Regions from separate parts of the Gordonia jinghuaiqii genome, predicted to be linked through region 1. Evidence: predicted binding sites of a transcription regulator. Region 1 holds the regulator's gene; each other region holds the start of a gene.
What was found. The regulator LexA, encoded in region 1, represses DNA repair genes until DNA is damaged. The targets are predictions, from matches to a motif close to CGAACANNTGTTCG.

Region 1 (10,876 bases):
CGTCTGCGGCGTCGCTTCGACGCACTCGCGCAGCCCGGCCGCCGTGGTGCCAAGGCCGGCGGAACCGAGGCCGGCCGTGGAACCAAGGCCGGCGGCACCACGCCCACCGAGGCCGACAAATGGCAGCGCCTCACCGACGACATCGAGAAGGCGCAGCGTCGCCTCGAACGGCGCCGCGCGGGCGTACCCGTGCTCCGGTTCCCCGACGAACTTCCGGTGTCCGCGGCACGCGAGGAGATCGCCGAGGCCATCCGCGACCATCAGGTCGTCGTCATCGCGGGCGAGACCGGGTCGGGCAAGACCACCCAGCTGCCGAAGATCTGCCTCGAGCTCGGGCGCGGCATCCGTGGGTCGATCGGACACACCCAGCCCCGTCGCATCGCGGCGAGTTCGGTGGCCAAGCGCATCGCCGACGAGACCGACACCCAACTCGGCGAGGCCGTCGGCTATTCGGTCCGCTTCACCGATCGGTCCGGCGCCGACACGTTGATCCGCGTGATGACCGACGGCATCCTGCTGCGCGAGATCGCGACGGACCCGATGCTGCGGCGCTACGACACCCTCATCATCGACGAGGCCCACGAACGCAGCCTCAACATCGACTTCATCCTCGGCTATCTGCGTCGACTCCTCCCGCGCCGGCCCGACCTCAAGGTCATCATCACCTCGGCCACCATCGAACCGGCCCGGTTCGCACGGCATTTCAGCACGCCGGAGCGTTCGGTACCGGTGATCGAGGTGTCGGGCCGCACCTATCCGGTGGAGGTCCGCTACCGGCCGCTGAGCCTGCAGGAACAGCCCGACGACGGGAACGACGCCGGCGGCGGCGAGCACGCCGACCTCGACCAGATCCAGGGCATCGACGCCGCGATCGACGAACTGTGGGCGGGCGGCCGCGGCGACATCCTGGTCTTCCTACCCACCGAACGCGACATCCGCGAGACCGCGGATGCGCTGCGGCGCAGGGCCGCCGCCGGAGCGGAGATAGTGCCGCTGTACGCACGGCTGTCGATCGCGGACCAGCAGAAGGTCTTCTCCTCGTCGAACGGCCGCCGGATCGTGCTGGCGACGAACGTCGCCGAGACGTCGGTCACCGTCCCCGGCATCCGGTACGTCATCGACACCGGCACCGCCCGCATCAGCCGCTATTCGACGCGGACCAAGGTCAACCGCCTGCCCATCGAACCGGTGTCGCAGGCCAGCGCCCGACAGCGCGCCGGTCGCTGCGGCCGCGTCGCCCCGGGCGTGTGCATCCGGCTCTACAGCGAGACCGACTTCGACGCCAGGCCCGCGTTCACCGATCCGGAGATCCTGCGCACCAACCTCGCCGCGGTCATCCTGCAGATGACCTCGCTGAAACTCGGCGAGATCGCGGACTTCCCGTTCGTGCAGCCGCCGGACGACCGCGCGATCCGCGACGGCATGGGTGTACTCACCGAGCTCGGCGCCATCACCGTGCCCCGCGAGGGCGGTCCCCCACGACTCACCCCGGTCGGCCGATCGATGTCGCGCATCCCGGTGGACCCGCGCATTGCGCGCATGCTGATCGCCGCCAAGGAACTCGGTTGCCTGGACCACCTGCTGGTCATCGCCGCCGCGATGTCACTGCCCGATCCGCGCGAACGGCCCACCGAACACCGGGAGGCGGCCGACGCACAGCACCGCAGGTTCGTCGTGCCGCAGTCGGACTTCCTGTCCTACGTCGAACTGTGGCGCTACCTCGAGGAACAGCGAAAGGAACTGTCGAGCAGCCGTTTCCGACGTATGTGCGAACGCGAGTTCCTGCACTTCCTGCGCATCAGGGAGTGGCGCGACCTGCACCGCCAGCTGACCGAGATCGTCAAGGACCTCGACTGGTCGGTGTCGCCCACCGAACTCGACGCCGACGCCGTTCACCGCGCCATCCTGTCGGGCCTCCTCGGCAACATCGCCGCCCGCAACACCGAGGGGCGTGAGTTCACGGGTGCGCGCAACACGACACTGCTGATCTTCCCGGCCTCCCCACTCGCCAAGAAGCCGCCGCCGTTCATCATGGCCGCCGAGATCCTCGAGACCTCACGTCTGTACGCGCACACCGTCGCGGGTATCGATCCGCTGTGGGTCGAGAAACTCGCCGGCGACCTGGTGAAACGCACCTACAGCGAGCCGCACTGGTCGTCCAAGCGCGGCGCCGCGATGGCCTATGAACGGGTGACGCTCTACGGGGTCACGCTGGTGGCGCAGCGCCGCGTGGACTACGGCGGGATCGATCCGGTCCTGTCCCGCGAGCTGTTCATCCGGCACGCTCTCGTCGAGGGCGACTGGCGCACGCAGCACGCCTTTTTCGATCGCAACCGGCAACTCCTCGACGCCGCGTCGGACGTCGAGAACCGCACGCGCACAAGAGGTCTGGTCATCACCGAAGACCAGCTGTTCGAGTTCTACGATCAGCGGGTCGGCCCCGAGGTCACCTCGGCACGCCACTTCGACACCTGGTGGCGCAAGGCCCGCCGCGACCGCCCGGACCTGCTCGACCTCACACCCGAGGACGTCGCGACGGGCACCGAGACGGCCCCCACGGACTATCCCGGCGTGTGGCAGCAGGGTGACACCCGGTTCGAACTGCGATATCGCTTCGAACCCGGAACACCCGATGACGGTGTCACGGTGCTGATCCCGCGTGAGCTGCTCCCCCACGTCCGTTCGTCGGGTTTCGACTGGTCGGTCCCCGGCATGCGTTCAGAACTCGCCACCGCCCTGGTGAAGTCACTCCCCAAACAGCTGCGCAAGAGCATGTCCCCCGCGCAGCGATTCGCCGACCTCGCCCTCGGCAGACTCACGCCACGCAAGGAGCCACTCACCGTCGGACTCGCCCGCGAGCTGTCGTCCATCACCGGCATGACCGTCGCCGCAACCGATTTCGACACCAGCCGGATTCCTGCACATCTGCGCATGCATTTCGCGGTCGTCGACGACGCCGGCCGCATCGTGGCACGCGCCGACTCGCTCGCACAGCTGCAACGACCCACCGGGGCGGCCGCGCCGAAGACGGTGACGCGGACCCTGTACAAGACCTGGACACCCGAGGGCATCGGCACCCTGCCCGACCAGGTCACCGTGGACGTCGCGGGCCAGCGCCTGACCAGGTATCCGACGCTCGACGCGATCAACGACGAGGCGGGCCGCACACGCGGAGTGGTCGTACTCCAGGCGGCGACCTCCGAGTCGCGCGATCGACTGCTCCGGCGAGGCATCGTCGCGTTGCTCGACCTCGCGATCCCGCCACTGCACAAGCGGATCGCGAGCTCGCTGGGCTCCACCGCCCGACTCGCGTTGAGCCAGAGCCCCTACCGCGATGTCGAGACGCTGCTGGCCGACTGCACGCGCCGGGCGATCCGCGACGCGGTGTCCGGCCTCGACGATGCCGTGCTGACCGCCGTCCGCACTCCCGAGGCGTTCGCCGCACTCACCGATCGGATCCGCCCCGGGATCGGCGAGGCCGCACCGGCGTACTTCGCTCTCGCCGTCGACGCGTTCGAGTGGGTGGCGCCGGTGCGGGCGGCGATCGATCGTCACGCCGGCTCACTGGCGGCCGACGACGTCGCCGAACAGCTCGATCACCTCGTGTTCGACGGGTTCGTCGCCGCCACTCCACGCCGACACCTCGAGAACCTGCCCCGCTACCTCGAGGCGGCGCAAGCGCGCCTGGAGGCCCTGCCGGCGGCGGCGGCACGTGATCAGGCAGGCGTTGCGGTCATCGACCGCGTCGTCGAACGCTGGGCGCAGCGCCTCGAGCAGGTGCCCGAGCACCGTCGCGGGGTCGTCAACGACGAGGCGCACTGGCTGGTCGAAGAACTTCGGGTGGGACTGTTCGCGCAGCGACTGAAGACCGCGTTCCCGGTCTCGGAGAAACGGATCCTACGAAGTCTGGACCGACTCGGCTGACACGGCGCGTTCGCCGGCCTGGGGACCTGAATCCGACGGAGGCTTCGAGGCGGCCCGCAGGTCGTCGATCTCGCGCTGGAAGTCCTCGACCGAATCGAACGAGCGGTAGACCGAGGCGAACCGCAGGTAGGCCACCTCGTCGAGGTCGCGCAGCGGACCGAGAATGGCCAGACCGACCTCGTTGCTGGGGATCTCGGCCGAGCCGCTGGCCCGGACGGTGTCCTCGACCTGTTGTGCCAGCTGGGCGAGTGCATCCTCGGCGACATGCCGGCCCTGACATGCGCGACGAACCCCGCGCATCACCTTCTCGCGACTGAAGGGTTCGGTGACTCCGTTGCGTTTGACCACCGCGAGCACGGCGCTCTCGACCGTGGAGAAGCGTCGGCCACACTCCACACAGGAGCGGCGCCGCCGGATGGCCTGCCCCTCATCAGCGACACGCGAGTCGATGACCTTGGTGTCGTCGTTCTTGCAGAAGGGGCAGCGCATCGTATCCTCACGCAGGTCGCGGGACGCTCTGACGCAGCACAACCGCGCGCCCGGCCGATTGTCGGCTGGTCCCTGTGACATCGAGGATACCGCCCGGCCTCAGCGGTACAGAGGGGTGAGCAGCGGCTGTCCGACGCGCAACGCGCTCGATCCGAGATCGTTCAGCGCGACGATGTCGTCGACGACGACCTCGCGCGGCATATCCGGGGCGACGCGCGAGGCGATGGTGCTCAAGGACTCGCCCGACCGCACATGTACGACCTCGGTACTGACCGCGGTCGGGGTCATCGACGCGGCGTAATTCTGACCGACGACACCGATGACCCACACGGCCAGCGCCAGCCCGACACCGGCGAGGATCGCCACCGCGGTGCGACGGCGCCTGCGGATCACGGCACGCTCGGCGATCACGGCACGTTCGGCGATCACGGGACCGCGACCGCGCGTCCCCACCGGCGTCGAGCACGCGGTGCCGCCCACGCGCGGGGCCTGCAGCGCCGAACGCGGTACCGGGCGGTTGTCCGCCGGACGGCGGCCATCGGTACGCAGCGCCGGGGTGCGCGTCCGGTCGGTGCGCAGGCGGCCGGCCGGACCGGTGTAGGAGCCGTCGCCGGGTGCACCGTCGGTGTATGGGCGCTCGGTACGGGTGGGATCGATGAGAGTGGCGGTACGCATGGTGCCCTCCGTTGTGTCCAGTCGGGACGTCGGTTGCGGATGTACGGTCGACCATCGAACATCGATCAGGTGTTCGATGCACTGATGTTCGAATTTGTAGCATGAGATCCCGACAAAGTCTCGCGACACATCGAACAAATGTTTGAGGTGCGGGTTCTTCTCCGCTAGGCTCGGCTCCAGGCCAAGGCGTCTACCAGCACGTTCCGACCACCAGGTCTGACCACGAGAGGAACCGAACATGAGCGAGACCGGCGATAAGCGCACAGGGGCGCGGGGCGCCGACGAGCACGCGGCCCCGGTCGATGTGGTGGCCGCAGAGGCCTCTCTGACCCCGCGGCAGCGTGGCGTGCTCGAGGTGATCCGCAAGTCGGTGCGCGAGCGCGGGTACCCGCCGAGCATCCGGGAGATCGGCGACGAGGTCGGCCTGAACTCGACGTCGTCGGTGGCCCATCAGCTCCGCACGCTCGAACGCAAGGGTCTTCTCAAACGCGACGCCAACCGTCCGCGTGCGGTCAACATCGCGCCGAGCGAGCCGCCGTCACCGGCCACCCCGACCGCGGGTGACCTGCCCGTGCCCACATTCGTCCCCGTCCTGGGACGGATCGCCGCCGGCGGTCCCATCCTGGCCGAGGAAGCAGTGGAGGACGTCTTCCCGCTCCCCCGCGAACTCGTCGGCGAGGGGTCACTGTTCCTGCTGCGCGTCGTCGGTGAGTCGATGATCGACGCCGCCATCTGCGACGGCGACTGGGTGGTCGTCCGTCAGCAGAACGTGGCCGACAACGGCGACATCGTCGCCGCGATGATCGACGGGGAGGCGACGGTCAAGACGTTCAAGCGCCAGAAGGGCAACGTCTGGCTGATGCCCCACAACGAACTGTTCGATCCGATCCCGGGCAACGACGCCGTCATTCTCGGCAAGGTCGTCACCGTGATGCGGCGGATCTGACCTACGGCTCATCCGTTCGGTCGCTCGCACCGTCGAGCACTGCGGTTGCCGCCATCCGGGCCGCAGCCGGGTCGGCGGTGGCCAAGGCGGCGTCGGCCGCCGCCCGGCACTCCGTGGAGGTGACCCGGCCGAGCCGCGCCCCGACCGCCGCGGCCGCCGCCGGCGCACTCGACAGCGACGTGACACCCAGCCCCACCAGCACACACGCGAGGTTCGGGTCGGCGGCCGCCTCGCCACACACTCCCACCGGTTTGCCCTGATCGCGCCCTGCCCGCGCGACCATCGCGATCAGGTGTAGGACGGCCGGTTGCCACGGGTCGGTCAACGACGCGAGATCGGCGGACATCCGGTCGGCCGCCATCGTGTACTGCGTCAGGTCGTTGGTGCCGATGGACACGAAGTCGACCTCGGCCAGGATCGCCGGTGCGAGGATGGCCGCAGCCGGCACCTCGACCATGACCCCGGCCACCAGGCCGCGCCCGCGGACCTCCGCGGCGAACGCCGCGGCCTCGGCGGGCGAGGCGATCATCGGCGCCATCACCCATGGTTTCGTGGTCGTGTGCTCGGCCGCCAGCGCGATCGCATCGAGCTGATGTGCGCGGATCTCGGGATGCGCCAGCGCGATCCGGTCTCCGCGCACCCCGAGGGCCGGATTGGCCTCCTCCGGCTGGGTCACGAACCGCAACGGCTTGTCCGAGCCCGCGTCGAGCGTCCGCACCACCACCTTCCGGCCGTCGAAGGCTCCGAGAACCTCCCCGTAGATACGGGCCTGCTCGTCCACGGACGGCTCGTCGGCTCGCTCGAGGAAGGCCAACTCGGTACGGAAGAGCCCGACGCCCTCGACGGGATGATCGGCGGCGGCCCGAGCCGATGCGCCGTCGGCGACATTCGCCAGCACCGAGACCGCGACCCCGTCGGCGGTGCGACCGGGGCCCGTCCAGCGTGCGACGGTCGCGGCGTGATCCCGATGTCCGGTGACCCGTGCCCGCGCCCGGACGACATCCGGGGCGATCTCGATCTCCCCGGTGTTGCCGTCGACGAGGATGTCGGTGCCTGCGGCCACCGCGGCGAGTCCGGCCACCGCCACGACGCACGGGATACCCAGCTGGCGCGCGATGATCGCGGTGTGGCTGGTCGGCCCCCCGAGACGGGTGACCAGTGCGATCGTCGTCGACGGATCGAGCCCCGCGGTGTCAGCGGGAGCGAGGTCGTCGGCGAGCAGGACCGACGGCACCTCGGGCGTGGGTACCCCCGGCTCGGGCAGTCCCAGCAGTTCGGCGAGTACCCGGTCACGGACGTCGTTGAGGTCGGTGACCCGCTCGGCCATCAGCCCGCCGAGCTTGGTGAACACCTCGGCGAATTGTTTGGTCGCCGCGACGGCGGCCGATTCCGCCGTCGCACCCTTGGCGATGAGACCCGAGGCCGCTCCGATCCACCCGCGGTCCTCGGCGAGCCCGGCGGTCGCCGTGAGCACCTCGCCGGCGGCCCCGGTGTTCTGCGACGCACGCTCGCGAAGCCTGCCCGCGACCACACTCGCGGCGTTCACGAACCGGGCGACCTCGTCGGCTCGTCGATCCTCGGCGATCTCGACGCCGGTGCCGAGGGTCTGAGCGGAATGGTCGGGTCGCGCACCCGGCCAGACCGCGGGCCCGTACGCCAGCCCGCCGACGACCGGCGTCCCGGTCAGCGTCTGGACCATCTCGGTGTTCGCCATCTCGATACCTCTCGATCGTTGCCGCGCAGGTCCGGATCTGTGAGATCCGACTCCATCTTCGCGCCGATGTGACCACCGTTACAAAAAGAGCTTGACTTGTCAACACAAACAGGCGTAAACACAGTTACTACAACATGCGAACCCACACGGATCAACAAGGGGACGCACGGAGACGCAGATCGGAGCCGGTGTGTACGCCGAGGAGAGACAGCAGGCAATCGTGGACGAGGTGCGCGTCGCCGGACGCGCGTCCGTCGCCGCGCTCGCCGAGAAGTTCGACGTCACCAGTGAGACGGTTCGTCGCGATCTCGCCGTGCTCGAGCGCACCGGCCATCTCCAGCGAGTGCACGGCGGCGCGGTGCGCGCCGAGGTCATGCGCGTGGTCGGCGAGCTGGGCATCGACGAGCGCGAGTCCAGCCAGGTCGAACAGAAGGCGGCGATCGGCCGTGCCGCGGTCCGGTTCCTCCCGCCCGAAGGCGGATCGGTGCTGTTCGATGCCGGCACCACCACCTACCGCGCCGCCGAGGCGACGATCACCTATCGGGCCGCCGAGCCGACGGGTCGCGACCATGACCTGACGATCATCACCAACAGCCTGCCGATCGCCGGACTCCTCGCGGGTCGCCCCCGCACCGGTCTCCACGCGCTCGGCGGCCGGGTACGGGGTCTGACCCAGGCCACGGTCGGCGCCGACACCGTTGCCGCGGTGACCCGGCTGCGGGTGAGCACCGCGTTCATCGGCACCAACGGGCTCAGCGAGGCCCACGGATTGTCCACGCCGGATCCGGCGGAGGCGGCCGTCAAGACGGCCATGGTCGCCGCCGCGCGGCAGGTCGTCGTGCTGGCCGACAGTTCCAAGATGCAGCGCGAGGATCTCTTGTCCTTCGCCGGCATCGACGACGTCGACGTCCTCATCACCGACGACCGGATCGACCCGGCGTTCTCGGCCGCGCTGTCGGCGCGGGGCATCGAGGTGGTGATCGCATGATCCTCACCGTCACCGCCAACCCCAGCCTGGACCGCACCCTCGAACTCGCCACCCCTCTCCGACGCGGCGAGGTGCAACGTGCCGGAGTCGTGCGCGCCGAGCCGGGAGGCAAGGGGGTCAACGTGTCCCGCGTCGCCGCCGCCGCCGGACTGGCCACCCGGGCGCTGTTGCCTGCTCGCGCGGGAGACCCGCTGCTGGCGGCGCTCGACGACCTCGGACTGCCCTACGACGCCGTGCCCGTGGACGACGAGGTCCGCTCCAACATCACCATTGCCGAGGCCGACGGCACCACCACCAAGATCAACGCTCCGGGCGTCGCCCTCACCCCCGCGCACCTCGAGTCGCTCGCCGCACTCATCGGCGCCCGGGCCGGGACCGCGCAGTGGGTCACGCTGTGCGGTTCGCTGCCGCCGGGGGTACCTGACGACTGGTACCGAACGATGGCCGACGACCTCGCACTCGCCGGCTGCCGGGTCGCGGTGGACACCTCCGGCGAGCCGCTCCGCGCAGCCGCCGACGGACGCGTCGACCTGATCAAACCCAACGAGGACGAACTCGCCGAACTGACCGGTACCGACCCGGAGAAACTGCGGGAAGCGCTCGCCCGCAACGACTTCGGCCCCATCGTCGAAGCCGCGGCCAGGCTGGTCGACCGGATCGGTGGCCACGTCCTCGCGACCCTGGGCGCCGCCGGCGCCGTGCTGGTCACCGCGTCGGGCACGTGGAGCGCCACCCCGCCGCCCATCGTCCCCCGCAGCACGGTGGGTGCCGGTGATTCCTCACTCGCCGGTTTCCTGATCGCCCAGACCGGCGGCGCCTCACTACCGGAGTGCCTGCGGCATGCGGTGGCCTACGGCGCTGCCGCGGCCGCCCTCGCCGGCACCCAGGCACCCACCCCCGACCATCTCGACCTGTCCGGCGTCACGGTCACCGAGTTGTCCGGGGCCGCCCGTATGTCCTGACCCCCACACCGAACCCCGGCGCCGCATCACCAGCGCCGTAGCCCCAGCCCAGCTCCACCACAGAAGGACATCCCATGACCGAGCCGATCATCACCGCTCAGACGGTGAGTCTCGACGTCGATGCCGGCGCCGACCCCGCCGCCGTCATCACCGCCCTCGCCGAGCGCCTCGCGGCCGCCGGACGGACCACCGACCCGGACGATCTCGCCTCTGCCGCACTCGAGCGGGAGGCCAAATCCGCGACCGGACTTCCCGGCGGGATCGCGATTCCCCACGCCCGCGCCGCATCGGTCACCACGGCGAGCCTGGCGATGGCGCGGCTTTCCCGCAAGGTCGACTTCGGCGCCCCCGACGGTCCTGCCGACCTGGTCTTCCTCATCGCCGCCCCCGAGGGTGGCGCCGCCGCGCACATGAAGGTCCTCAGTTCACTGGCCCGTGCACTGGTCCGGCCCGACTTCGTCGCGGCGCTGCGTGACGCCGAGAACGACGAGCGCGTCATCGAACTGGTCACCGAGGCCATCGATCCGGCACCCGCCGCACCGAATACGACGAAAGAGAACCCCGTCGAGAAGGAACCGGCGTCGGCGACCGCGGAGTCGCCTCCGCGGATCATCGCGGTCACCGCGTGCCCCACCGGGATCGCCCACACCTACATGGCCGCCGACGCGCTGAAGTATGCGGCCGAGCGCGCCGGTGTCGACTTCGCGGTGGAGACGCAGGGTTCCTCGGCGACGACCCCGTTCCCGCCCGATGTCATCGCCGACGCCGACGCGGTCATCTTCGCCACCGACGTCGGCGTCAAGGACAAAGGACGGTTCGGCGGCAAACCCGTGATCGCCTCGGGTGTCAAGCGCGCCATCAACGAACCCGACGCCATGATCGCCGAGGCGGTTGCCGCCAGCAGGAACCCGGATGCCGCCCGCGTCACCGGCGACGGCGCCGGCGCCGGTGATGCGAGCACGTCGAAGTCGGGCGTCGGGATCGGCGGGCGGGTCCGTCAGGCACTCATGACCGGTGTCAGCTACATGATCCCGTTCGTCGCCGCGGGCGGTCTGCTCATCGCACTGGGCTTCCTGCTCGCCGGATACGAGGTCGCCAACAAGGTCCTCGACGACGCGGGCACGCTCACCGACGGCGCCTACATCGCCTTGAACAACAGCCTGTGGGACCTGCCGTCC
Region 2 (10,876 bases), 1.5 Mb from region 1:
GACCCCGCTGGCCTTGACCCCGCTGGCTTCGACCCCGCGAGATACGGCCCATGGGCGGTGATCGCGGGAGGCTCCGAGGGAGTCGGTGCGTCCTTCGCGCTGCAACTCGCCGACGCCGGTGTGGACCTGGTGCTGATCGCCCGCAAGCCGGGCCCGCTCGAAGAGACCGCCGAGGCGGTCCGCGCCCGCGGGGTACGGGCGGTGACCCTGTCGGTCGATCTGACCGAGTCGTCGGCGATCGACGAGATCATCGCGGCGACAGCCGATCTCGACGTCGGACTCCTCGTCTACAATGCCGGGGCCAACAGTTACGGCAGTGAGTTCGTGACCGGCGATCTCGACGGATTCCGCACCGTGATCGACCTCAACATCACCGCGCAGCTGGCGCTGGTCCATCACTTCGGTCGTCGCCTGCGGGATCGCGGGCGAGGCGGTCTGCTGCTGGTGGGGTCGATGAGCGGTTACCTCGGTGGCACGCACCTCTCGGTGTACGGCGGCGTCAAGGCATTCGGGCGGGTGTTCGCGGAGTCGTTGTGGCTGGAGCTGCGCGATCACGGAGTGGATGTGCTCGAGCTGGTTCTGGGCGTGACGCGGACGCCCGCCATGGAGCGCGCCGGACTGAACCTCGGTGCGGCCATGGGGGTGAGCGAACCCGACGACGTCGCACGCGAAGGTCTCGAGCATCTCGCCGACGGTCCGGTGTGGATTGCCGGCGGCAACGCCGCGCGAGCCGAGAAGATCAATGGCCCCGACCGCCGCAAGCTCATCCTCCGCCAGCACGAGGCGATGTCGAAGTTGTTCCCGCGCAGGGGAGAACACGACGCCGTCGCGATTCCCTGAGGCACGGGCGCGGGCATGGCCATCGCGGGCTCCGGCGAAGCGTCGGGCTCAGTGACGGCCGATGTGCGCGAGGAAGTCCCGGGCGGCGCCCGCGGCGGGTTGCGGGCCCGCGAGCCACACCGCGCGTAGTGACCGTTCGAGATCGAGGTCCTCGACCGGGATGCGCGTCAGCCGCCGCCCGAGATCGTCTGCGACGGACAGATTGCTGAGCACCGCCGGTCCGGCACCGGCGATGACCGCCGCGCGGACCGATGCCGTGGTGGACAGTTCGAGCACCGGCGGGGTGACCTCGCGGTCCGGCCCCAGCGCTGAGGTCAGCGAGCGTTCCAGGAATTCCCTTGTGCCCGATCCCTCTTCGCGGGTCACCAGTGCGGTGCGGGCGACGTCGGCGGCGGTGATCGGTCTACGGGTTCGCGTCCACGGATGATCGGGCGGAACGATGAGCACCAACTCGTCGCGGGCGACCGTTCTGCTCCGGACTCCCGCAGCGACACGTGACCCTTCGACGAAGCCGAGTTCGACATCGCCCGCGCGGACCATCGCGCAAGCCTGTTCGGTGTTGGTGGCGGTGAACGAGACCTTCGGTGCGTGCTCGTGCTGGGCCGCGAAGGAGACCAGCCAGCGGGGGAGCAGGTGCTCGGCGATGGTGAGACTGGCAGCCAATCGCAGCTGATCACGGCGTTCGAGGCGTAGTGCGGCCAGCCCGGCGTCGAATTCACCGGCGAGGGTCAGCAACCTGTCGGCCCATTCGGCGACGAGCCTCCCGGATTCTGTCGGCACCGAACCGCGTGGCGTTCGCGTGAGCAGTGCGACGCCGAGCTGGGTCTCCATCGCGCGGATGCGCGCCGACACCGCCTGCTGCGTGACGCCGAGCTCGGTTGCGGCCGCGTTGAGACTCCCCGTGTCCACGACCGCCTGCAGCGTCTCCAACGACGCGAGATCGGGCATCCGCGGACTGAGCACCATCCCCAGAGGCTACAACCTCGGTTTGTAACCTCCCAAGGATTCGGCCCCTACTGGCGGGCCGTCGGCCGCGGGAAGGTGGGGACATGACCACGACGACCCTCCTCCGGAGCCGGACCGACGTATCCGTTCGGCAGGCGACCTACCTTCCGCCCAACTGGTTCGCGGCGGTGATGGGCACGGGGATCATCGCGATCGCAGCGCACAGTCTGCCGTGGCAGCCGGCCGGTCTGCGCGTTGTCGCCACAGGGTTCTGGTTGCTGGCGTGCGCGGTGTTCATCGGCGTGGTAGCGGCCACGATCCGCCACTGGGTGCGCGATCCGCAGGTCGCCCGCGGTCATCACGGGCATCGTGTCGTCGCGCACTTCTACGGCGCCGTGCCGATGGCGGTCATGACGGTCGGGACCAGCACCATGGTCGTGGGTGCGGCGATCATCGGTCGTGAGGCGGCACTCGGCGTCGACGTGGTCTGCTGGATCGTCGGCACTCTCGGCGGTGTGGTGACCGCGCTGGTCATCCCGTACCGACACCTCATCGCCGCTCGGCCGGGTGTCGGCGAGGCCTTCGGCGGGTGGTTGATGCCGGTCGTACCGCCGATGGTGTCGGCATCGGCCGCCGCGGTCCTGGTCGGTCAACTCGACGCCGGCTGGGCGCGAGACCTGGTAGTCGGAATCGGTTGCGCGATGTTCGCGCTGGCTCTCCTGGCGGCGACGCCGATCATGGTGGCGCTGGTGGCCCGTCTGCGCACCGGGGACCTCGGTGCGGCCAACATGATGCCGACCTGGTGGATCGTGCTCGGTCCGCTCGGCCAGTCGGTCACCGCCGCATGCCTTCTGGCGCATGTTGCGCCGCAGGTCGTCTCGACGCCGATCGCCGCGGCGATGCACGACTTCTCTCTCACCTATGGGCTGGTCGTCTGGGTGGCGGCCACCTTCTGGATCGGGATCGCCGCGCGGCTCACCGTGCGCACGACGCGCACCGGCATGCCCTTCGCGATGACGTGGTGGTCCTTCACCTTCCCGGTCGGCACCTACGTCACGGCGTCGAGCGCGCTCGCACTCACCCTGGGCTGGAGGGTCTTCCAGGTGGCGGCCGTCGCCGGGTTCGTCATCCTGGTGACCGCATGGACGGTCGTCGCCGCGCGCACCGTGCGTGGCATGGCGTCGGGCGAACTGCTCCGGGTGCCGGTGCCGGTGCCGGTGTGACTGGTGGGGCTTCTGTTCACCACGGTCCACTGGGGTTCACCGGTGTGGTGTGAGTGAAAGTGTCTGTGAAGAACCATGATTCGCCGTGATTGCCCTGTGGAGAGTTGTGGCTGATCGAACGGATGTGCCCGTACTGTGAATTCATGCCCTCGATCACCGAGATCCGCGATCATCTCAACACTCGGCGTCCCGGCCAATCCGACCGGGAAAGCAGTGCTCGATGCGATAAACGAGCTTCGGTTGTTGCGCAACGTCATCGACCACCAGATCGCCGTCCACGTCTCGGCCTTCGACGACTCCGGCGCTGCCGAGAAGGCGGGGTCGACGACGCGGGGGGTGTTGATCGAGATGGGTATGCCGCCGTCGGTCGCACAGCGGTATCTGCGGATCGGTGGCAGCCTCGAGTCGCTGTCGAAGGTAGCCGGCTGCGCGGCGGAGGGCTACCTGGCCTGTGAATGCGTCGATGCGATCGTCCGCGGAGTCAACCACATCGAGAAGCGTTCACCGTCAGCGATTTCTGAAAGCGACCGCGACATCTACGAAGCCGAATTCTTCACGCAAGCATTCTCCGGTGCCACCCCGGCGGAGATCGATGAGCACGCCCGGAGCATCGGGCATCGGATCGCAGACGCTGGTGATGGTGGTGTCCCCGCGGCCGAGGATGCCACGCTGAACTCGGTGACCGGACACGTCACCGGGGACGGTCGGGTGGCGATCGCCGCGGACGTGACCGCGGTGATCGGCGAGAAATTCCTGTCTATGATCGATGAACGTTCCTGTCCCCGGCCCGAACCCGACGGCGCCGCAGACCGCCGCTCGCGGGAACAGCGGTGGGCCGACGGCTTCGAGGTGCTGCTCGACCAGGCCGCGATCGGCGCGACCGTCACCACCGCCGGGTCTGCGTAGGGCGCACCATGCGACTCGACGACCTGACTGTGTAGCGCGGAGGGGTGGTGCCCCGATCGCGGTACTCGCCTGACTGCTTGGGCCGATTCGGCCGCCAGAAGCACGGGGGTACGCCGGCCCCAGAAGGCGGGTTCGGCAGAGGTGAAGAGCTTCCCGGATGTCCGGGATCGTGTGTGTCCTTTGAGAACTCAACAGCGAATCAGTGAATGCGACGCCTACCGGCGTGGCCGGACTCGGGCGGTGGAGCTCCGGTCCGGCCACGTACGGCTGCGATCACATGCCTGCCGGCGGATGGCCCAGGCAGATCAACGCACCCAGCGGGTCCTTGATCGCGGCGAGTGTTCCCCATGGGGTGTCCTCGCCGGGCATCAGGATCTCGGCGCCGAGGGTCTCGGCCTGCTTCACGCTCGCCGCGACGTCGTCGACGGTGATGTAGAGCTGCCAGAACGACGGCACCTCGGGCGGAAACATCTTGGCGGCGTCCATGATCCCGGCGTACGACAGGTCGCCGTAGAAGATCTGACCGTAATTGTCGGGTCCGACGGCATCGGGGTCGCCTCCGGTGCCGACCTCCTCGATCCGCGCCCCGAGCACCGTGCGGTAGAAGTCCAGGGACTTGGCGTAGTCCTTGCTCTGACACTCGAACCAGTACGGCGTGCCGTGGTCGCCGTACTCGGCGTAACCCTGGTGGGTGCCCGGCTGCCAGAACCCGATGACCGCGCCGGCGGTGTCGACGGCCACCATCATCGTGCCCTCGTCGCCGATCGCCATCGGCGGCACCATGATGCTGCCGCCCGCCGCCTCGACCGCCTTCGCGGTGGCCTCGGCGTCCTCGGCGTGCAGATACACCGACCAGATGTTGGGCGGCCCGGCGCCCTCCATCGTCGGACTCAGCCCGGCGACGCGCTTGCCGTTCTTGTAAAAGTTGCGGTAGCCACCGAACTCCTCGTTCGGTGTCTCGGCCTCCCAGCCGAAGATCTGGCCGTAGAAGTCCTCGGCCTTCGCGGTGTCGCTGCTCATCAGGTCGAACCAGATCGGCGCCCCCGAGGGGGCTGCGTACTCAGCCATCGTCGCGTCCTCTCGTCACTACTCGGTTGTGTTTGCTGCTGACACTTCTGACCTCCAGGGTCGCGCAAACTCATCGGTCGCGGAACGATTCGCCCAAGCCGTCCGAGGGAGCACCCAGGCCGGATCGACGCCCGGAACCACCGATGGCGGCGGCGTGGCCGGATCGACGCCGGGGGCGCGTGGCACTCTTGTCGGATGACGACGCAACACCTCACCGTCGACCGGCTCCGCGGCTTCGTGTGGCCCGCCGCACTCGTCGGGGGACTGCTGCTCGTGCTACTCGCGCAGGTGGAGTGGGGCAGCACCGACGAAGGGGTCCAGCCGTCGATCACGGGCCTCGGCCGCGTCACCGTGCCGGGTGCGAGCGACGAAGACGTGGCGTTCTTCTTCGAGGACAACACCGATCGCCCAGGCCTGAGCGTGATCCTGCTCGGCGCCGTGATCGCCGTGGTCGCCGCACTCGCGTGGTGGCGCGCCCGGCTCCGGCCTGCGGCCATCGGGCTGATCGGTCTGGCGTCGGTCATCGCACTTGTCGTGGGCATCCGGACGCTGAGCGACCCCGCCGCGCACCTGTTCTCCGAACGCGTGTCGCAGGCACTCGACCTCGACCTCCCGACGATGCAGCCGGGTTACGGGCTGGTCGGCACCGTTGTTGTCGCGGTGCTGTTGCTCGTCGTCGTGGGGTTCGCGGTCGTGACCTCGGTGTGGTCAGGGGGTGCGGCCGGTGTTGCGCGGGTCAGCCGAAACGACGAATCGTCTTGATGGGACCCATGTCCTTGACCTTGGTGAAGCCGATGGGTTTGCCGGTGGTGTAGGCGTTGAACAGGCGGCCGCCGCCGGCGTAGATGCCGACGTGACCGGCGTCGCGGCCGAAGATGATGATGTCGCCGGGGGCGAGGGCGCTGAGCGGGATCGCATTGCCGACCCTCGCCTGTTGCTGGCTGGTCCGGGGCAGTTTGACGCCTGCGGTGTAGAAGGCCCACTGCATCAGGCCGGAGCAGTCCCAGGAGTGGGGGCCGGTGCCACCCCATCGGTACGGTTTGCCGATCTGAGTCATCGCCGCGGCGAGGGCGGTCAGGCCGGTGGGGGTGGGGATGGGGAGGTAGATCGGCACCGAGCCTGTCGAGTCGCTGGAGCCGGAGCTGGAACCGGCCGCGGCGGCGCGACCGGCATCGGCAAAAGGAGAACCCGCGAACGGCGCCGCGACGGACAGAGCGGCGGAAATGGCAACAGCGCAGGTGACCCGCGTACAGCGGGTTCGCAAATCGGACATGACGTCAGCGTGACCGAGCGCGGGCGGCGTGTCGCCCTTCGTTCTCGACACGTGACGCACGCGTGACTGATGTGATGCCTGAGGCTTGTGTTGCCTAATGTGATTGCGGTGCCGGCAAATTCTCCCGGCAGATCACCAGTAGCCGTCGGGATCGGTGTCCGGCGACCCGGCGGGAATGATGCCCTCGATGACGCCGTGGTCGATACTCGCGGACAGTCGTGCGCAGGTGGGCATCATCGCGCCCGGCAGGAGCGGTCCGTTACCCCCGGTGCCGCTCGTCTCGTCCCCGCCGGCGCGCATCTGCTCGAGACCGTGGCAGCGGTTCCGGGCGTCGGCGTTCCACTGCACGCTGGTGTGGAACGAGCTGGTCTTCTTCACCATCACGCAGGCATGGCATGCGCGGCATTCGATCTCGCGCATGCCGCCGGACAGGTAGTGCTCGCGGTCGCGCTCGGTGGCCGCCTGGACCCGGGCCGCCCGGTCGGGATCGTCGTGAAAATCGGGTGCCTTGGCCCACCCGGGTGATCGCGACACAGCCCGGGTCATCGTCACACCTCGGCCTTGGTGGTGTCCGCCGCGGTCTCGGTCTGCTCTTGTTCGGCCTTCTCGGCTTCTTGGCGTCGAAGATTCTCCTGGATCTCCTCGTTCCAACTCTCGAGAGCCTTGGCGGTGTCGATCTCGTATTCGAACCGGCCGGTCATCTCGTCGGTGACGTCGGCCTTGTCGACGTAGAACTGGTCGTACCAGCGGCGGAGCTGGTAGACAGGCCCGTCCTCTTCGACGAGGAGGGGGTTGTCGATACGGGTCTTGTTCTTCCAGATCTCGACGTCCTGGAGGAAGCCGACCTCGACGCCGGCGCTGATCTTGGTGGCCATCTTCGCGGCCTGCTCGGCGGTGAGGCCCTCGGGCACCTTGGCCATCACGCCGTACATGAGGACGAAGGAGTTCTCGTCGATCGGGTAGTGGCAGTTGGTCAGGATGGTCTCGACCGCGTACCCGCCGTAGTACTGGATCATCGGGTTGAGCATGTACGACGGCCCGTAATACGCGGCGATGGATTCCAGCCGGCTGTCACCGTAGTTGGTGCCGAGGGTGACGTCGGGCCGGCCGTGGGAGTTCATGTACTGCGCGGCGATCTCGCCTTCGAAGACGTTCTTGAAGTAGTCCGGCAGCGCGAAGTGGACATAGTAGAAGTGCGCCATGTCGACGACGTTGTCGATGATCTCGCGACAGTTGGAACCCTCGATGACAATGCGATTCCAGGTCCACGGCGTCCACTCGTCGGAGCCGAACTCCTCGAGCGCGGGAATGATGCACTCCTCGGGCGGCGGGTTGCCCTCGGGGTCGTTGTAGACGAAGACCTGGCCGTTGCGGACCATCGACGGCCACGAGCGGGTCTTGGCCAGCTTGGGATTGCGCTTGGCGTAGGGCACGCCCGCGCAGCGTCCGTTGCCCTTCCACATCCAGCCGTGGAACGGGCAGGCGACGTTGTCCCCCGACAGCCTGCCCTGGGAGAGGTCGCCACCCATGTGACGGCAGAAGGCGTCGAGCACGTTGACCTCGCCCTTGGTGTCGACCCAGACCACCAGCTTGGTCCCGAACACCTGCACCGAGTGGGGTTCGCCGTCGGAGAATTCCTCGAGCAGGCCCAGGCAGTGCCACCCGCGGGCGAACCGGGTGGGCGGGGCGCCGGTGTCGATCTCGCGGATGCCCACGTCGGCGTGGTCGGGGGCGGCGCCACCGGTTGCGCCTGTGTTCGGGGTCATCGTGTCGGGTGCTGATGACATGTGCCCTCTCCTGTCTGTGACTCGTGTCGCGTCGGGGATATGCGTTCAATACTAGAACACGTTTCAGATTTGTCAGGCGGAACGCGTCCCGTAAGCGCGATCGGGCCTGTACATGGGCACAAAGTCCCGGTGCTCGACAGAAATGAGAACGTGTTCTAATCTCGAACTCGTGAGTGCAGCGGCCGGCGTTGTCCGGTCGAGAAGAGACGAGTAGGAGCAGGCGAGATGCCAGCACAACGGAGCGAAGCCGCCGAGCAGGTCCTGGAGAAGATCAACGCGCTGCTCCCGGAGATCGAGCAGCGCGCACAGGCCACCGAGGACCTGCGACGCATCCCTGACGAGACCGTGTCGAGCCTCGAGACCGCCGGCTTCTTCAGGCTGCTGCAGCCCGAGCAGTGGGGCGGCCATCAGGTCGATCCGGTCACGTTCTACGAGGCTGTCCGCCGCATCGCCTCGGCGTGCGGTTCCACCGGCTGGGTGTCGGGCATCATCGGCGTCCACAACTGGCACCTCGCGCTCTTCGACCAGCGGGCGCAGGAGGATGTCTGGGGATCGGACACCAACGTCCGCATCTCGTCGTCGTACGCCCCGATGGGCATGGGCGAGGTGGTCGACGGCGGCTACAAGGTCAACGGTTCCTGGGCCTGGTCGTCGGGTTGCGAGACCGCGGACTGGGTCTTCGTGGGCGGTCCGGTCATCAAGAACGGCAAGCCCGTCGACTTCGTCAGCTTCCTCATCCCGCGCGAGGACTACACCATCAAGGACGTCTGGAACGTCGTCGGCCTGCGCGGTACCGGCTCCAACACCATCGAGGTCAAGGACGTCTTCGTGCCCACGCATCGCATGCTGAGCATGCGCACGATGTCGATGGGCCAGAGTCCGGGGCTCGAGATCAACACCGCGCCCGTCTACAAGATGCCTTGGGGCACAATTCATCCCAGCACCATTGCGACGCCCATCGTCGGCATGGCCTACGGCGCCTACCACGCCCACGTCGAGCATCAGGGCAAGCGTGTCCGCGCCGCGTACGCCGGCGAGAAGGCCAAGGAGGATCCCTTCGCCAAGGTCCGTATCGCCGAGGCGGCCAGCGACATCGACGCCGCCTGGCGCCAGCTGTCGGGCAACCTGCAGGCCGAATACGACCTCATCGTGGCGGGCGAGGAGGTCCCGATGGAACTGCGGCTGGCCGCGCGTCGAGATCAGGTGCGCGCCACCGGGCGGGCCATCTCGGCCATCGACCGGCTCTTCGAGAACTCCGGCGCGCATGCCCTGGAGAACGGCACCCCGATCCAGCGGTTCTGGCGAGACGCACACGCCGGTCGTGTGCACGCCGCCAACGATCCCGAACGCGCATACGTGGCATTCGGCAACGGCGAGTTCGGGATTCCCATCGGTGACACGATGGTGTGAGCAGGGTGCAACAGACGCTCGATCAGGCACAACTTCAGGAGTCATCAGATGAGTGAGAGTCCGATCCGGTCGCTGGGATACATGAGGATCGAGGCCACCGACGTCGAGGCATGGCGCACCTACGGGCTGAAGGTACTCGGCATGATCGAGGGGTCCGGGCTCACCGAAGGCGCGCTCTACCTTCGGATGGACGATTTCCCGGCGCGACTGGTGATCGTCCCGTCCGAGCACGACCGGCTGTCCAGTGCGGGCTGGGAGGTCGCCAACGCCGCAGCGCTGCAGCAGGTTCGCGACAGCCTGTCGCGTGCGGGTGTGCTGTTCCGCGAGGGCAAGGACGAAGAGGTCGCCGACCGTCGGGTGGCGGAGATGATCGTCTTCGACGACCCGGCAGGCAACACCCTCGAGGTCTTCCACGGTGCGGCACTCGAGCACCGGCGCATCGTGAGCCCCTACGGTCATCGGTTCGTCACCGAAGAGCAGGGCCTCGGCCACGTCGTGCTCACCTGCTCAGACGACAAGGCGGCACTCGAGTTCTACCGGGACGTCCTGGGATTCAGGCTCCGCGACTCCATGCGGCTGCCGCCGCAGGTCGTCGGACGGGAAGAGGGTGACGAGGTCCCGTGGCTGCGTTTCCTCGGCTGCAACCCTCGGCACCATTCGCTCGCGTTCCTGCCGATCCCCAACAGCACCGGGATCGTCCACCTGATGGTGGAGGTGGAGAACTCCGACGACGTCGGCCTGTGCCTCGACCGCGCGCTGCGCAAGAAGGTCCCGATGTCGGCGACGCTGGGCCGGCACGTCAACGACCTGATGCTCTCCTTCTACATGAAGACCCCCGGCGGATTCGACGTCGAATTCGGCTGTGAGGGAAGAACGGTCAAAGACGACGAGTGGATCGCGCGGGAAAGCACCGCGGTGAGCCTGTGGGGACACGATTTCACCGTCGGATTCAAGAGCTGACATGACCCAGCGGACTTCCACGCGGACGCCCTACGGTTCCGCCGAGTTCGATTCCCGGCAGTTCCGCACCGCGATGGGTCAGTTCTGCACCGGTGTCACGGTCATCACGACCCTCGGCCCCGACGGCGGCCCGGTGGGGTTCGCCTGCCAGTCCTTCGCCGCGCTCTCCCTCGACCCGCCGCTCGTGCTGTTCTGTCCGATGAAGACCTCGCGGAGCTGGAAGGTCATCGAGGAGACCGGCAAGTTCTGCGTCAACATCCTCTCCAATCGGCAACAGGACGTCAGCGCGGCTTTCGGTGCGCCCGGTGACGACAAGTTCGCCAACATCACCTGGGACCCGTCACCGGCGGGTCTGCCGGTCATCCGGCACGGGCTCACCTGGGTGGAGTGCGACGTCGAGAGCGTCACCGACGGCGGAGACCACCACATCGTGATCGGCCGGGCACTCACGCTCGGAGAGGTGT
Region 3 (10,876 bases), 240 kb from region 1:
CCGGGGTGAGCTTCGACGCCTGTTCGAGCAGGCTCTTGGGGCAGTCGTAGTCGATCATCACGTACTGCTGGCCGAACACCACACCCTGGACGCGGGCGACGAACTGCTTCTCGGCCTTGGTCAGGGCGGCGTCGCGCCGGGAGATCAGGACGGCTTCGGAGTCGCACAGTGACTCCCCGAACGCGGCCAGACCGTGCTGGCGGAGCGTGCGCCCCGAGCCCACCACATCGGCGATCGCGTCGGCCACGCCGAGCTGGATGGAGATCTCCACCGCGCCGTCGAGGCGGATGATGTCGGCGGTGATGCCGTGCGAGCCGAGGTCGGCGCGCACGAGGTTCGGGTACGACGTCGCGACCCGCTTGCCTGCGAGATCGGTGACGCTCCACTGCTGATCGGCGGGTGCGGCGTAACGGAAGGTCGACGACCCGAAGCCCATGGCGAGCTGTTCACCGACCTCGGCACCCGAATCCAGGGCGAGGTCGCGACCGGTGATACCGAGGTCGAGGCGACCGGACCCGACGTAGATCGCGATGTCCTTGGGGCGGAGGAAGAAGAACTCGACGTCATTGTTGTTGTCGAGGACCGTGAGGTCCTTGGAGTCGGTCCGTCTGCGGTAGCCGGCCTCGGAGAGGATGGCCGACGCGGATTCGGAGAGCGCACCCTTGTTGGGTACGGCCACTCTCAGCATCTCGATGTCCTTTTCGTGGGGGTGGCGCTCAACTGAGCGGTGGAGGTCGTGCGGCGATCTGTGGAACGGGTCCGGACCGGGTCGTCCGGTCACAGATGTCGGTACACGTCCTCCAGCGAGAGACCCCGCTTGATCATCATCACCTGCAGCCAGTACATGAGTTGGGAGATCTCCTCGCCCAGCGACTCGTCGGACTCGTGCTCGGCGGCCAGCCACACCTCGCCGGCTTCCTCGATGATCTTCTTGCCCAGGGTGTGCACACCGGAGTCGAGAGCGGCAACCGTACCCGAGCCCTCGGGTCGGCTCTGCGCCTTGTCGCTGAGTTCGGCGAACAGCTCCTCGAAAGTCTTCACGATTCCTCATTTTGGCATGTCGTGATGTGCGCGAGACCGCCGGTCCATGCCTCGGCGATGTCGTCGAGCCCCAGCCCGACCAGAGAGGGCCGGAACACACGCAACGGACCGGGCTCGACGGGCGCGGCCGATTCGACGACGAGCGTCGGGCATCCGGCCGCCGTGGCCGCCTGCGTCCCGGTCGGCGAGTCCTCGACGGCCAGACACTCCGCAGGCGGCACACCCAGCAGTTCGGCGGCACGCAGGTAGGGATCGGGGGCCGGTTTCCCCACCGCCACCTCGTCGCCGCACACGGTGGCGGCGAAGCGTCCGCGCCCGATGGTCTCCAGGGCGACCTCGGTGAGCTCACGCACCGTGTTGGTCACCAGGACCATCGGGATACCGGCGCCGGCCACCAGGTCCAGTGCCTCACGCGCACCGGGACGCCACGGGAGGTCCTGTGCGAACAGCTCGTTCACGCGGTCGAGCATCCAGCGCCCGTCGGCGTCGGGGCCCCGGTCGGCGGCCGGCACACCTGCCGCGTCGTGGACCTTCGCCAGCGCATCCGGCAACGAGTTGCCGAGCGTCGACGCCCGCAGGCGCGGGGTCAGAACGATGCCGTGCCGGGCGGCCAGCTCCGCCATCGCGATGTCCCAGATCGGCTCGGAGTCCAGCAGGGTCCCGTCCATGTCCCAGAGGACGGCGGCCGGTCGTGGTGCTGTCGGGTCGGAGGAATCGGCGTCGGTCACCCCTGCATCTTCTCAACCCAACGTTCGGTGGGTTCGTCGGCCGGGTAGAACAGCTCGATGGTGAGCTCGTCGAGGGTGACGTCGCGGGGCGACCCGAACGTGGTCAGGGTGCTGAAGAACGACAGCAGCTGATCCCCCAGTTCGATCTCCAGAGGCACCAGCAGTTCTGTGCGGTCGCGCACGAGGCCGGCGTCGATCGCGGAGACGGTCGGGTACGCCGAGACCTCTCGTTCCAGCGCCGCCAGACGCTCGTCTCCGGTGATGCGGGTCATCCGGCGGAGCAGATCGAGCAGGTAACCCGCCCACTCGTCGAAGTTGTGCGTCATCCGGGCGAATCCGTCGGGATGCAACGAGACCCGGAACAGGTTGACCGGGCGGGTCTGCAGCTCGTCCGGGAGCAGGCTGAGCAGCGCCAGGGCGGTGTCGTTGGCCAGCACCACGTTCCAGGTGCGGTCGAGCGCCATGCCCATGTTCGGGTTGTGCGCGTCGAGCAGCCGTTTGACCGACGCCCGGACGTGCGACATCGTCTCCGCGTCGAGGGGTTGCTCGCTGTAGCGCGGAGCGTGACCTGCTGCGAGGAGCAGCGAATTCCGTTCGCGCAGAGGGATGTCGAGGCGTTCGGCGAGTGCGTCGAGCAGTGTCGGGCTCGGGCGGGACTTGCCGGTCTCCACGAAACTGAGGTGCTTGGGCGAGACCCCTACCTCGTAGGCCAGGTCGAGCTGGCTGATGGACCGGCGAGACCGCCACTGCGCGAGCATGGTTCCCACCTCGACGGCCATGAGGTCATCCTAGGGCCGCGCGCGCCGCCGGACGACCACCTCGAAGGTAACGGCCCCGGCCGACCGCTCACACCTCCAGGCACGTCCCGATGAGTTCCAGCGCGTGGCCGATGGTCTGGGCGAGCACCTCCTCGGGCTCCCCGTCGAACTCCTTGCGACTCGTGCTGACCCGTCCGCGGTTGTCCAGTCCGAACCACACCGTGCCAGCCGCGGCCTCGTCGGGTTCCGGCCCGGCCTCACCCGTGACCGCCACGACGATCTCGGCGTCGAAGAGTTTGGCGGTGGTCGCCGCCATCGCGTGGGCGGCCGGTTCGCTGACGACCGGACCCTCCGGTACCTCGAGGAGCCCGAACTTGACGTCTTCGTGGTAGGCGATGACGCCCCCGCGGAACCAGGTGCCGGCCTCCGGCGCCTTGCTCAGCTCGCTGGCGAGATTGCCCCCGGTCAACGATTCGGCCACCGCGATGTGGACCCCGCGGTCCACGGCGGCCTCGGCCAGACGGGCGCAGGTCTCGGAGTAATCAGTGACGTCGGACATGTACCGCTCCCTTGCGATCGATCATCCTCCGACGTTATCCAGATCGGCCCGAAGCGAAACCACTACCTGATGGGTAGTGGTGCTCGTCCCCGGGGGCAGTCACGCTGGAGACCATGACCGACACCGCCGACACCGGGCACACCACCGTCCTCATCTCCCCCGCGATGGGCGTCCCGGCACGGGTGTACCGCCGCCTGATCGACGCTCTGGGTGCGCAGGGGTTCGACGCCGTAGTCGTCGCCCGTCGCGGCATCGAGGAGGGTTCGGTGCCGCCGTCGCGGACCACGGACTGGGGCTACGCCGACGAGGCCGCAGACCTCGCCGATGCCGTCGCCAGGTCGCGCGCCGACGCCGCGCACACCGAGACCACGCACACCGAGACCACGCACACCGAGACCACGCGCACCTGGGTCCTCGTGATCGGCCACAGCCTGGGCGCCCAACTCGCCGCACAGGTCGCCCAGACCGCCGACCGAACGCCCGCCGACCACACACCCGACGGCATCGTCGCCGTCGGTGCGTCGGTCCCCTGGTTCGGCCACTACGGGCTGCGCGGTGTGCCGCTGGGCGCCGTCGCGGCCGCCGTTCCACCGGTGTCGGGGATCGTCGGGCATTGGCCGCGCCAGGGTTTCGGCGGTCCCACGCCCCGCACGCTGATGCGGGAATGGGCGCACATGGTCCTCACCGGGCGGGCGCCCTTCGCACTCGACGGCAGCATCGAGACGCCGACCCTGTCGATCCGCCTCGACGACGACGAGATCGTGACCGACGCCGCCGCACGGGCCTTCGATGCCGCGTTCGCGCCGGATGCGTTGACGCACTGGCGGTATGACAACACGCAGTGTCCACCAGGCGGCAACACGAGCCACGTCGGCTGGGTCAGGACACCCGAGACGATCGCGCAGCGGATCGCCGAGTGGTGGAACGCTGAGTTGTGGAACGCAACGGGTCGCCCGGCGGCCGGACCGGAGCGGACCTCGGCGTCGGAGATCTCCGGACAGGGCTGAACGCGGTCGCACCTGCGTTCACACCAGCCAGGTGCCGGAGGTGGATTCGATCCGGGCCCTGGTCCTGGCCGCGGTGCGCTGCGCCCAGGTGCCGGTCGAGACGACGGCCAGTACGACGACGATCAGCCCGCACAGCGCCATGATCAGCCAGACCGGCTGAGCAGCGGTCGCGAGCCCGTCGGCGACCGAACCACTCAGTCCGGCGAAGGCCACCGCACCGAACCCCGCGACGCCGAGCGCGGTGCCGACCTGCCGGCCGGTCGACGCCATCGCCGACGCCAAGCCGGCCTGCGTGCGAGGCATTCCCGACACCGCCGCGTTGGTGATCGGCGCGTTGAGCAGACCGAAACCGAGGCCGAAGACCAGATACGACGCCCCGAGATACCAGAGGCTGGTGTCGTCGGCCGTGACCGCCAGCATGAGGCCGCTGAGGCCCATGGACGCACCGCCGAGCGCCATCGGCAGCCGCGCCCCGCGGTCGGCCACCAGCCTGCCCGCGATCGGCGCGCAGACCGCGGATGCGACCGCCATCGGCAAGGTCATCAGCCCGGCGCTCAGCGGCGACATACCGCGAACCTCTTGGAGATAGAGCGTGTTGAGGAACAGGAAACCGCCGGTTGCGGCGAAGGCGATGACGGCACAAGCCACCGCGCTGGTGAACGGCACGCTCCCGAAGAACCGCGGGTCGAGGAGGGGTTCGTCGCGGCGGCCCTCGAACCAGACGAGCAGGACCAGTGCGCACGCGGACACCACGAAACATGCGATGACGGGCGCCGATCCCCAGCCCAGCGGTCGACCTTCGATGATGGCGAAGGTGAGGGTGGCCAGGAACGTGAGGATCAGCACCTGCCCGACCGGGTCGGCGCGGCGTGCCCGCTCGGCCTTCGACTCCGGCACAAAACGGGCGCTCAGGACGATGGCGAGCAGACAGACCGGAACGTTGAGCCAGAAGATCGCCTCCCAACCGATCCCCGACACCAGCGCGCCTCCGACAACCGGACCGAACGCCATGCTCACCCCGATCGCGGTGCCCCACAGTCCGATTGCCCGCGCACGTTCGCGTGGATCGGTGAAGACGTTCGTGACGATGGACAGCGCAACGGGATTGAGCATCGACCCGCCGACGGCCTGCAACATCCGGGCGCCGATGAGGGTCTCCGGGGTCGGGGCCAGCGAACAGAGGATCGACGCAACGCCGAAGACGAGCAGGCCGAGCTGGAAGATCCGCTTGCGCCCCAGGCGATCACCCAGCGAACCACCGAAGATCAGCAGGCCGGCGATGACCAGCGTGTAGGAGTCGATGACCCACTGCAGCTGCGACGGCGTGGCGCCGAGATCGGAACCGATCGACGGCAAGGCCACATTGACCGCGGAGAGGTCGAGGCCGACGATGAACAGGCTCAGACAGCAGGTCGCCAGGATGACGGACCGGTCCCTACGGGTGAGCTCGGCGTTCGCCGACCGGACGGACAGCGCCGCCTTCATGATCGGGCTGCCTTCATGACAGGGTCGCCTTCATGACAGGGTCGCCTTCATGACAGGGTCGCCTTCATGACAGGGTCGCCTTCATGACCGGGCTGCCTTCATGACAGGGCTGCCTTCACGACTCGGCCGCCTGGCGCAGCAGATCGAGCAGCCGGTCGAGCTGCCGGAGTTGCGTGTCGTCGAGTGCGGCGAACATCTCGGGCGCGGTGTCCGGGTTGCCGGTGACCTCCTCGACCACCCGACGGCCGGCGTCGGTGATGGTCACGCGCTTGCACCGGCCGTCGGACGCGTCCGTCTCGCGCGTCACCAGGCCTCGTTTGACGAGGTCGTTGACGATCCCGCTCATCGCCGGGGCGTCGACTCCCATACGTTCGGCGAGGTCGCGCTGCGTCATCGGCCGTACGGCCACCCTGCGGAGGGCACGAAACCTGCTGAACGGGATGTCGATGATCTCGCTGATGCGGCCCTGCGACTGTTTCGCGTGGTCTCGCACGAGGCTGTTCATCGTGAACCAGACCTCGGTCGGCGTGGGTGTCACCGATTCCGTTGCAGACATACAACGATTGTAGGAATACAACTATCGGTCGGCAATGGCTTTTCGGCCTTGATCCCACGCGCGGTCTGGCCACACTCCGCCGAGGCGCTCGCCTCCGGCCCGACCACGATGCCGACCGTGTCCTCCTGCTCGTCGAGCAGCTGACGAGATGACGTCACCCGCCGTAGGCTGAGTCGGAGCAAAAAGCGCCGAGCGGAAGCAGACCACCATGTCGAAGATCCTCGTGTTCGGACACCGCAATCCCGACTCCGACGCCATCGGCGCGGCGATCGGGCTCGCTCGCCTCGAAGCGGCACTGGGCGCCGACACCGAGGCGGTGGCGCTCGGCCATCCCAGTCGCGAGACCGCCTTTGCGCTGGACCATTTCGGGCTCGACGCGCCGCGGGTCATCGAGCGGGCCGCGCCGTCGGAGGTGATGCTCGTCGACCACAACGAACGGCAACAGAGCGTCGCCGACCTCGACGAGGTCACCATTCTGAAGGTCATCGACCATCACCGCGTCGCGAACTTCGAGACCACCGCCCCGCTGTACATGCGCGTCGAGCCGGTGGGGTGCACGTGTTCGATCCTCACCCGCATGTACGCCGAGAACGGCGTGGACATCCCACCGGACACCGCGGGAATCATGTTGTCGGCGATCATCTCCGACACCCTGCTGCTCAACTCCCCCACCACCACGGACGCCGACCGCATCGCCGCGGAGGAACTCGCGACCATCGCCGGCGTCGATCTCGCCGACTACGGAAACCGATTACTGCGTGCCGGAACAGCATTGGGTGACGACGCGGCGTCGACGATCATCACCCGCGACGCCAAGAGTTTCACCATGGGCTCGTCGACCGTGCGTGTCGCGCAGCTCACCACCGTCGACTCCGGCGAGGTCCTCGACCGTCGCGACGAATTCCTCACGGCCATGCGCGCGGAGCAACAGTCCGCCGGGTACGACCTGTACCTGTTGCTGATCACCGACGTCATCGCCTGCGACTCGGACCTGATGGTCGTCGGCGAACCGGTCGATGCCGTCGAACGCGCACTCGGGGTCACCGTCGTCGACGGTCACGCGTTCGGCAAGGGCATCGTCTCGCGCAAGAAGCAGATCGTTCCGCAGCTGACGGAGATACTGGCCGGCCAGGAGTGATGGCCGCGGCGCTGTGAACGGTGCGGCTCCGATGATGGTGAGGATCGGGCCTCTACCACACGGCACCGACACCGAACCAGACCTCAGTGACCTCTGATAATCATTGCGGCACAATGGATTCGCTGGTATCCTCGAACCTACATTCGAACCAACGGCTCCGGGGGGTGACCGTCATGTCCGACACAGCGCAATTGCCCAGCGACACTGACACGCCACTGTCCCGAGCGTCGGAGTTGGTGGCCGAACTACACCGGATCACCACGGAGTTGCAGACCACCGACCTATCCCGGTGTTCCGACGCCGAGCTCGTCGAGGTGGCCGCCGCGACCGAGCGCGCCATCGCACGAGTGACATACGCCGGGGACCGGCAGATGGTCGAGATCATCAACCGTGACCTTTCCGGCACCACCGGACACCGCAGTATCACCTCGTTCATGACCCACCGGCTGCGCGTGTCTGATCCGTTGCGGCGCAACAAACAACGGAACGCCCTCGCCACGTTTTCCGATCATCTCGGCGAACCACTCGAACCCGACCACCCCACACTGGCCAAGGCGTTCGCCGACGGCGCCGTCGGCACCGCACACGTGCGAGCCGTCGTCGATGTGCTGGATGACATCCCCTTGGCCGTCGAACATGACGTGAAGGTCGCCGCCGAACGACAGATGACCGAGATCGCCGTCGCCCACACCCCCGCCGACATCACCGACCTCGGGGCACGTCTCATCGCCCATCTCGACCCCGACGGCACCCTGGCCGACGACACCGACCGCCAACGACGCCGCAACCTCTGGGTGAATCGGCAGCGTGCCGATGGGACCGCAAAGATGTCGGCCACCCTCACCCCCGAGCTGGTCGCGCGGGTCACGATGCTGCTCGCCGTGTGGGCCAAACCCGGTATGAACAATCCCGAGGACCCGGACAGTCCGCACGGCTCGTTCGAAGACGCCGACCCCGCGGTGGTCAAGGTTGCCGCCGCGCGCGACCTGCGCACACCCGCCCAGATCAACCACGACGCCTTCAACGCGCTGCTGAAAGCCGTGCTCGAAGACGGCCTCCTCGGCCGGACTCACCGCGGCCTACCGGTCCAGCTCATCGTCAAAGCCGACCTCAACGACCTCATCCGCGAAGCCGGCCTCGCCACGACCGTCACCGGAACAGTCATGCCGATCGCCGACGTCATCGAGCTCGCTGCCGACGCCCAGCCCTACCTCGCGGTCTTCAAGGACACCACCGCCGTCCCGCTGTACTTCGGACACGGCAAACGCCTCGCCACCCGCGATCAGCGCCTCGTCTCCTTCGCCCGCCCCGATGGCGAGGTCTGCTCCACACCCGGCTGTGGGCAACCCGCCTCCCAGGTCGAGATGCATCACGCCCAACTCGACTGGAGCCTGGGCGGACTCACCGACATCACCGACCTGACTCCCGCCTGCCCGCGACACAACCGGATGGTCGGCGACAAACCCGGCCAGTACACCACCTGGATGCTCCGCGACGGATCCGACGAAGGCCGCTGCGTCTGGCGACTCAACGCCGAGCCGGGAGCACCGCCCAACCCCGAACGCATCAACCGGCGACCGGATATCCCGGATCGGCTGGCCTCACATCTGAAAGATGTGCGCGACGAGATCCACGGACCCCAGACGTCCGGCGATACCCCACGCCCGTACACACCCCGCCTGCACGCCCGCCGCATCATCGACCAACGATTCGTCATGGCCGACCCGGCCGACCAGCCGACTCCTACGACTCGTACGACGCCTACGACTCCCGCATCGTCGGTCATCGAGAAACGCCTCGAAGAACTCTTCAGCGGTCTCTGACCACAGCGGCGAGAGCCGCCATCGGCGTCAGGTGTTGAAGTACTTGGCTTCCGGGTGATGCAGCACGAACGCATCGGTGGACTGTTCCGGGTGTAGCTGCAGCTCTTCCGACAGCTGCACGCCGATCCGTTCCGGCTCGAGCAACTCGATCATCTTCGCGCGGTCCTCGAGATCGGGGCAGGCGCCGTAACCGAACGAGAAACGCGCGCCGCGGTATTCGAGATCGAAGAAACCCTGTGCGTCTTCCGGATCCTCGCTGTCCATGGCGCGGTCGCCGAACTTGAGCTCACTGCGCACCCGCTGATGCCAGTACTCGGCGAGCGCCTCGGTGAGCTGCACACCGATGCCGTGCACTTCGAGGTAGTCGCGGTAGGCGTCCTCGGCGAAGAGCTTGTTGGCGAAGTCGGCGATGGGCTGACCCATGGTGACCAGCTGGAACGGCATGACGTCGACCTTGCCCGCGGCCTTGGCGTCGTCGCGGGACCGGATGAAGTCGGCGATGCACAGGAAACGGGACCGCTGCTGGCGGGGGAACCGGAAGCTGAACCGCACCGGGGCATCGGGGTCGGGCTCGGTGAGCACGTGGACCGTGTCGCCTTCGCTGACGGCCGGGAAGTAGCCGTAGACCACCGCGGCGTGCTGCAGGATGTTCTCGGTCGAGAGGCGGTCGATCCAGTAACGCAGCCGGGGCCGGCCCTCGGACTCGACGAGGTCCTCATACGACGGACCCTCACCGCCGCGGGCGCCGCGAAGCCCCCACTGGCCGAGGAACAGAGCGCGCTCGTCGAGCAGCTGCATGTATTCGGCGATCGGGACGCCCTTGACGATCCGTGAGCCCCAGAACGGCGGCGTGGGGATGTCGTTGTCGGCGACCACATCCGACCGGGCGGGAACCTCGACAGGTTCCTCGGCAGCCTTCCGCTTGGCCGCGATGCGCTTGGATCGATCGTGGCGGGCCTTGCGCTCGGCAGCCTTCGCGGCCGCGGCCTTGGCCTCCTCGCTGTCCGGGTCGGGTCCGCCGCCGCGCTTGAGCGCCATGATGTCGTCCATCAGGCGCAGACCCTCGAAAGCGTCACGCGCATAATGCACATCGCCCTCGTAGGTCTCCGAGAGGTCGTTCTCGACATAGGAACGCGTCAGCGCCGCCCCACCGAGGAGGACCGGGTACTCGTCGGCAAGGCCGCGCGAGTTGATCTCCTCGAGGTTCTCCTTCATCACGACCGTCGACTTCACCAGCAGGCCCGACATCCCGATCACGTCGGCGCGTTTGTCGGCCGCGACGTCGAGGATGGTCGCGATCGGCTGCTTGATGCCGATGTTGACGACCTCATACCCGTTGTTGGACAGGATGATGTCGACGAGGTTCTTGCCGATGTCGTGGACATCGCCCTTGACGGTGGCCAGCACGATGCGGCCCTTGCCGTCCTCGCCGGTGGCTTCCATGTGCGGTTCGAGATGGGCGACAGCGGTTTTCATGACCTCGGCGGATTGCAGCACGAACGGCAGCTGCATCTGGCCGGAACCGAACAGTTCACCGACGGTCTTCATGCCCGACAGCAGGGTGTCGTTGATGATCGACAGCGGCGGGACCTGCGTCATCGCCTCGTCGAGATCGTCTGTCAGTCCGTTGCGCTCGCCGTCGACGATGCGCCGTTCGAGGCGCTCGAACAACGGCAGCTTCGCCAGCTCCTGGGCCCGCGACTCACGCGCAGACGCCGCCGAGACACCCTCGAACAGCTCCATCAGCTTCTGGAGCGGGTCGTAACCCTCGCGTCTGCGGT

Region 2: the regulator LexA is predicted to act here: its motif matches at 3,124-3,137, upstream of H1R19_RS04020 (DUF222 domain-containing protein).
Region 3: the regulator LexA is predicted to act here: its motif matches at 7,405-7,418, upstream of H1R19_RS11750 (HNH endonuclease signature motif containing protein).

The regions. Positions count from the first base shown of each region.
Region 1 covers NZ_CP059491.1:2,391,331-2,402,206, reverse strand. The annotation lists gene hrpA (ATP-dependent RNA helicase HrpA) at 1-3,924, shown strand, start outside; gene nrdR (transcriptional regulator NrdR) at 3,898-4,413, opposite strand; gene H1R19_RS10665 (LysM peptidoglycan-binding domain-containing protein) at 4,513-5,088, opposite strand; gene lexA (transcriptional repressor LexA) at 5,327-6,034, shown strand; gene H1R19_RS10655 (putative PEP-binding protein) at 6,036-7,733, opposite strand; gene H1R19_RS10650 (DeoR/GlpR family DNA-binding transcription regulator) at 7,939-8,736, shown strand; gene pfkB (1-phosphofructokinase) at 8,733-9,698, shown strand; gene H1R19_RS10640 (PTS fructose transporter subunit IIABC) at 9,773-10,876, shown strand, end outside.
Region 2 covers NZ_CP059491.1:903,049-913,924, forward strand. The annotation lists gene H1R19_RS04005 (SDR family NAD(P)-dependent oxidoreductase) at 1-840, shown strand, start outside; gene H1R19_RS04010 (LysR family transcriptional regulator) at 889-1,806, opposite strand; gene H1R19_RS04015 (TDT family transporter) at 1,890-3,008, shown strand; gene H1R19_RS04020 (DUF222 domain-containing protein) at 3,222-3,914, shown strand; gene H1R19_RS04025 (VOC family protein) at 4,188-4,982, opposite strand; gene H1R19_RS04030 (hypothetical protein) at 5,178-5,744, shown strand; gene H1R19_RS04035 (C40 family peptidase) at 5,719-6,255, opposite strand; gene H1R19_RS04040 (hypothetical protein) at 6,388-6,801, opposite strand; gene H1R19_RS04045 (3-ketosteroid-9-alpha-monooxygenase, oxygenase component) at 6,804-8,042, opposite strand; gene hsaA (3-hydroxy-9,10-secoandrosta-1,3,5(10)-triene-9,17-dione monooxygenase oxygenase subunit) at 8,268-9,452, shown strand; gene hsaC (iron-dependent extradiol dioxygenase HsaC) at 9,501-10,412, shown strand; gene hsaB (3-hydroxy-9,10-secoandrosta-1,3,5(10)-triene-9,17-dione monooxygenase reductase subunit) at 10,414-10,876, shown strand, end outside.
Region 3 covers NZ_CP059491.1:2,635,045-2,645,920, reverse strand. The annotation lists gene hisG (ATP phosphoribosyltransferase) at 1-688, opposite strand, end outside; gene H1R19_RS11790 (phosphoribosyl-ATP diphosphatase) at 778-1,041, opposite strand; gene H1R19_RS11785 (HAD family hydrolase) at 1,038-1,709, opposite strand; gene H1R19_RS11780 (helix-turn-helix transcriptional regulator) at 1,766-2,548, opposite strand; gene H1R19_RS11775 (CinA family protein) at 2,616-3,086, opposite strand; gene H1R19_RS11770 (alpha/beta fold hydrolase) at 3,200-4,093, shown strand; gene H1R19_RS11765 (MFS transporter) at 4,112-5,578, opposite strand; gene H1R19_RS11760 (MarR family winged helix-turn-helix transcriptional regulator) at 5,694-6,134, opposite strand; gene H1R19_RS11755 (manganese-dependent inorganic pyrophosphatase) at 6,343-7,272, shown strand; gene H1R19_RS11750 (HNH endonuclease signature motif containing protein) at 7,446-9,095, shown strand; gene metH (methionine synthase) at 9,123-10,876, opposite strand, start outside.